Regions from separate parts of the Exiguobacterium sp. s28 genome, predicted to be linked through region 2. Evidence: a T-box and tRNA genes for the amino acid it is inferred to sense, from the RefSeq annotation. Region 2 holds a T-box; the other holds one or more tRNA genes.
What was found. The T-box of region 2 lies ahead of argS (arginine--tRNA ligase). A T-box ahead of a tRNA ligase gene usually reads a tRNA of that ligase, here a tRNA-Arg.

Region 1: it encodes a tRNA-Arg, which carries the amino acid that the T-box ahead of argS (arginine--tRNA ligase) is inferred to sense. The anticodon was not compared.

Annotation. Positions count from the first base shown of each region.
Region 1 covers NZ_JACSLL010000001.1:418,235-420,639, reverse strand. The annotation lists gene KNP78_RS02130 (DUF2179 domain-containing protein) at 1-346, shown strand, start outside; gene KNP78_RS02125 (hypothetical protein) at 411-851, shown strand; gene clpP (ATP-dependent Clp endopeptidase proteolytic subunit ClpP) at 891-1,466, opposite strand; tRNA gene KNP78_RS02115 (tRNA-Arg) at 1,618-1,690, opposite strand; gene KNP78_RS02110 (RNA polymerase factor sigma-54) at 1,814-2,405, shown strand, end outside.
Region 2 covers NZ_JACSLL010000004.1:169,331-171,735, reverse strand. The annotation lists gene argS (arginine--tRNA ligase) at 1-1,309, opposite strand, end outside; T-box leader at 1,362-1,574, opposite strand; gene KNP78_RS06765 (GGDEF domain-containing protein) at 1,727-2,405, shown strand, end outside.

The DNA of each region.
Region 1 (2,405 bases), on a different contig from region 2:
GCTCGGCATGATCGTCTATGCGGTCGGATTCGGGCTCGGGATTCTCGTCGGCGGTTACGTCGAGCGTAAGCTTGCTATCGGCTACAACATGATCCAAGTCCACACGCAAGAGTTCCCGGCCGAGCTCATCCAAAAGATGCGCGACAGCGGTTATGGCGTGACGCATTACCAAGGACAGGGACGTGACGGCATCCGATATCGTCTCGACGTCTTGGCGGCACGGACGCGGATGAAAGATTTGCGGCAAATGGTCGAGGAGTATGAGCCGAAGGCTTTCCTCGTCGCATTCGATCCGATCGACTTTAAAGGCGGCTATATGATGAAAGGGCTCCGACGCCCGAAATGAACGGGACGACTCACGGAAGTGGGTCGTTTTTTTTCGTGGAACGGGGAATACAAGAACAAAGGAGATGAGCGAGTTGAGACGAAAAGGGTTATGGATCGTCGTGGTTGGGTTGATTCTCGTCGGTGGCGCGCTGTTGGCCACCTCGTTTTGGAAGTCGGAGTCCTCGATCAAACCGCCGCTCCCGACGGTCCGGGTCGGGTCGGTGACGGCCGAGGTGAAGCAGTCGACGTTCTGCTGGTCCAATGGGGGCGAGGCGGTATGTGAAGACCACGGGTTGCCGGAAGCGGACGACTTGCAGCTCGTGCCGGTCGAGCCGGGTGCCGAGATTGATGTCGAGTTCCATGCCGAACCGTCGAATGTCTCATTCCATCAAATCATCGACGGGGAGCTCGTACGGTCTGAACCCGTCGTCCCAGACGAACCGGGCGTCTATCTGTTCGAGACGGGCGGGGAGTGGCCGCGTGGGGACAGCCACTATGTGTTCGGGGTCGAGGTCGAAGAGTAAACAAAAACCCCATTCTCTGAGGAGGATGGGGTTGCGTCATTAACGCGTCATGACTTTGTCGATGAGACCGTAGTCTTTCGCTTGGTCAGCTGACATGAAGTAGTCGCGCTCAGTGTCGCGCTCGATGACTTCAAGCGGCTGGCCAGTGTTGTCGGCCATGATTTGGTTCAATTTCTCGCGCATCTTGATGATGCGTTCAGCATGGATCTTGATGTCCGATGCTTGACCTTGCGTACCGCCGAGCGGTTGGTGAATCATGATCTCCGCGTTTGGAAGCGCGAAGCGTTTGCCTTTTTCACCGGCTTGGAGCAAGAAGGCACCCATCGATGCGGCCATTCCGATACAAATCGTCGACACGTTCGGTTTGATGAAGTTCATCGTGTCATAAATCGCCATTCCGGAAGTGATCGAACCACCCGGGCTGTTGATGTAAAGTGAGATGTCCTTATCTGGGTCCTCGGCTGCAAGGAAGAGGAGCTGGGCAACGATCGAGTTGGCGACGTTGTCGTCGATCGCACTTCCGAGCAAGATGATGCGGTCCTTGAGCAAGCGTGAGTAAATATCGTACGCGCGTTCCCCGCGACCTGTTTGTTCGATAACTGTTGGAATTAACATTGAATCTGCCTCCTTTATGTAGGTTGTAAACATATCATACCGCTATAGTCAATGTTGGTCAAACGATAGTCATCGTTTTTGACCTATTCCACGGTTTGACGATTCTAAAACGACAAAAGAGGCCAGGCATCTGCCTGACCTCTTTCTTTGATACACCCGGAGAGATTCGAACTCCCGACACCTGGCACCGGAAACCAGTGCTCTATCCCCTGAGCTACGGGTGCATGTTCTCTGACACGATTTATTATACATTTGTTTTTTTAAAAAAGCAATCCTGTTCGTCTCACTTTTTTTTGAGCGCGTTTTCCCGCCTTTCGCTACAATAGGAAACGAGAGGGGTGTGACCGATGCAACGCCAAGAACAACAGCAACTTCAAAAGCAACAACTGACCCAGGACATGGTCAGGCGTCTGCCGGTTCTCGAAGCAGACCGGACCGCGATCGCTTTTCAGCTCGGCCGCTTGTCAAAGCGGAACCCGAACATCGCCATGGGCAGCGGCGCGGTCGAATGGGTGGAGGACACGGCGAGCGGATTCGAGTCGCGTCTGTTCGAACAGATTGAGGAAGGAAGTGGGAACGAGGTCCAACGTATGCTTCAAAAGCGGCTCGTCCTCGCGCTAGACCACCGCGGCCTCTTACCTGATAGTGACTTCGTGCTCGCCCATCGCTTCGAGGTCGATGTGGCGGACATTGAGGCGGCACGCCAGGCGCTCTTGTTTTTAGAACCGACGGGGATCGGGGCGAAGAATGAGCGTGACTGCCAATACCGGCATGCGATTGAACATGACGACCCGCTCGTCTTGGACGTGTTCGAGGCGCTCGACGCGAACGTTGATGACATCCCGGGCCGACTCGACATCTCGGTGGCCGAGTTCGACCGGGTGACCCGTATCGTGGCGACGTTACCGAAAACACCAATATTATATGAAGGAACCGAGC
Region 2 (2,405 bases):
TGTCGAGGTCGAACTCGATGTTGTTGATGCGCTCGTTCTTCAAGTCGTGGAAGATGACCGCGCCGACACCGACCATCCGTGCCACGTCGTCCGCGTTCGCAAGTTCTGGGTTCTTCTGGGCGATGTTGCCTTGAGCTTTCTCGATGGCTTCTTTCAGCACTTCCTCGAGCAAGACGATGCGACCTTTTCGTGTCGACATCTTTTTCCCTTCTTGCAAAATCAAACCGAACGGCACGTGGTGCATGCCATCGACGAAGTCGTAGCCGAGTTTACGGAGGACCGAGAACAACTGCTTGAAGTGAAGCGCCTGTTCGCCGCCGACGACGTAGTTCGCTTGGACGAAGTTATACGTCTCATGACGATAAACGGCCGCTGCCAAGTCACGTGTCGCGTAAAGCGTCGCGCCATCTTTCTTTTTAATCAAGCATGGCGGCAAGTTCTCGTCTTCGAGTGAGACGACCATCGCCCCTTCACTTTCGACGAGAAGGTTCTTCTCTTCGAGCATGGCGACGATGCGGTCCATCTTGTCGTTGTAGAACGCCTCCCCGTGGAAGCTGTCAAACTCGACGCCGAGCAAGTCGTATACTTTTTGGAACTCTTTGAGCGACTCGTCACGGAACCATGTCCATAGCTCAGTCGCTTCTTCGTTGCCGTCTTCAAGTTTCTTGAACCAAGCACGGCCTTCGTCCTCAAGTTCCGGTTGCGTCTTCGCCTCTTCATGGAAGTGAACGTAAAGCTTCAACAATTCGGCAATCGGATGCTCACGTACCGCTTCCTCGTTGCCCCATTTTTTATAGGCGACCATCAGTTTTCCAAACTGTGTCCCCCAGTCCCCAAGGTGGTTGACCCCAACGACGTCGTAGCCGTTTTTACGGGCGATCTGGTTAATGGCGTTCCCGATTACCGTTGAACGGAGGTGTCCCATCGAGAACGGTTTGGCGATGTTCGGTGACGAGAAGTCGGTCACGATTGTCTCGTTGCGTGTCGCATGCGTCGCATAGTCCGCTTTTTCGTCGAGCACCATGTTGATGATTTCTTGTGACACGACGTCACGGCTCAAGAAGACGTTCACGTATGGTCCAGCCGCCTCGACTTTTGTGAACAATTCATCGTTCAAATCGTTCGCGATATCAGTCGCGATCATGACCGGCGCTTTCCGGTAGGCTTTCGCGAGTTGGAAGCAAGGGAAAGCAAGGTCCCCGTGTGCCTCATGTTTTGGTTTTTCAATTAGAGCTTCAATTTGGTCAAGCGTCAACTCGTCCCCGATGACACGGGACAAGGCTTCCGCATATTTGCGTTCATAACTCATTACAATTCCTCCTTATAAAATTTTCATAAAAAAAACGCCCTTTGCACAGATGCAAAGAGACGGGATGGCCCGCGGTACCACTCTTCTTGCCTGCTTGACGCAGACCGCTTTATCGGTGATAACGGGGGTCCCCCGGCTACGCCTACTAAGTTTCGGGCAGCATCTCAAAAGTGCGTTTCGCGATGTTTGTCAGCCTAGGCTCTCACCAATCCCTAGGTCGCTTTGTTGACGGAACGATCGTTACTCTCTTTTTCATCGACTTTCGTCTATGTGGTTGAAAAGCAATTTCATTATAGAGGATATTTCATATAGACTCAATGCTAGAATTCCGCCATTATGATGAATAGGCAGGACTCGGGCATGATTGTGCCGAATCTCCTACCATACATATCGAATTTTCCCACATAGGAGGGAACCATGAACCATTTTCGCAAGATGTCCGTCCTTGGTTGGAGCATATGGAGTGTTTTACTCATATCGACGATCACCTTGTTCGCCACAGACGTATTGAACATACCCGCCATCGAGCCGTTGCCGTTCATCTTGATCGCGCTCCTTGTCATCATTTTTCAAATGGACTCCATCGAACGGAAAGGCGTCTACTTCACGTTTTCGGAAAGTATCGTCCTCATCATTTTCTTGTTTTTTGATTTCGAGACGGCGCTTTTCGTCAATCAGATTGGTCTCCTCGTCTTCCAGTTCGTCAACTTGAAACCGCGCATCGCGCTTCGACGCTTCCGCTTCACGTATCCGTGGAACGCCATCACGTCATTTTTAGAGATTGCCATCCCAGCCAGTGTGTACTTGGCCCTCGGCGGTGTGACCGGTCTCGGTTTTTATTCCCAAGATTCGTTTCTGCCGCTTGCCGGCTTGATTGTGGCCATCATCTTGAACACTGTCGTGCAAAAGTATCAAGTCGGTTGGTGGTTCCGTGTCGATATCCCGGTCCGCGACTTTCTAAGCATCGCGTTTTACACGTATATCGTCAGTCTCGTCTTCATTTTGGCGGCCTCGTTGTTCCGGGAGACGAATTTACTCGTCGTCAGCAGTATCGCCGCCGCACTCACCTTTTTTATTAAGCGGCTCATCATCCAGA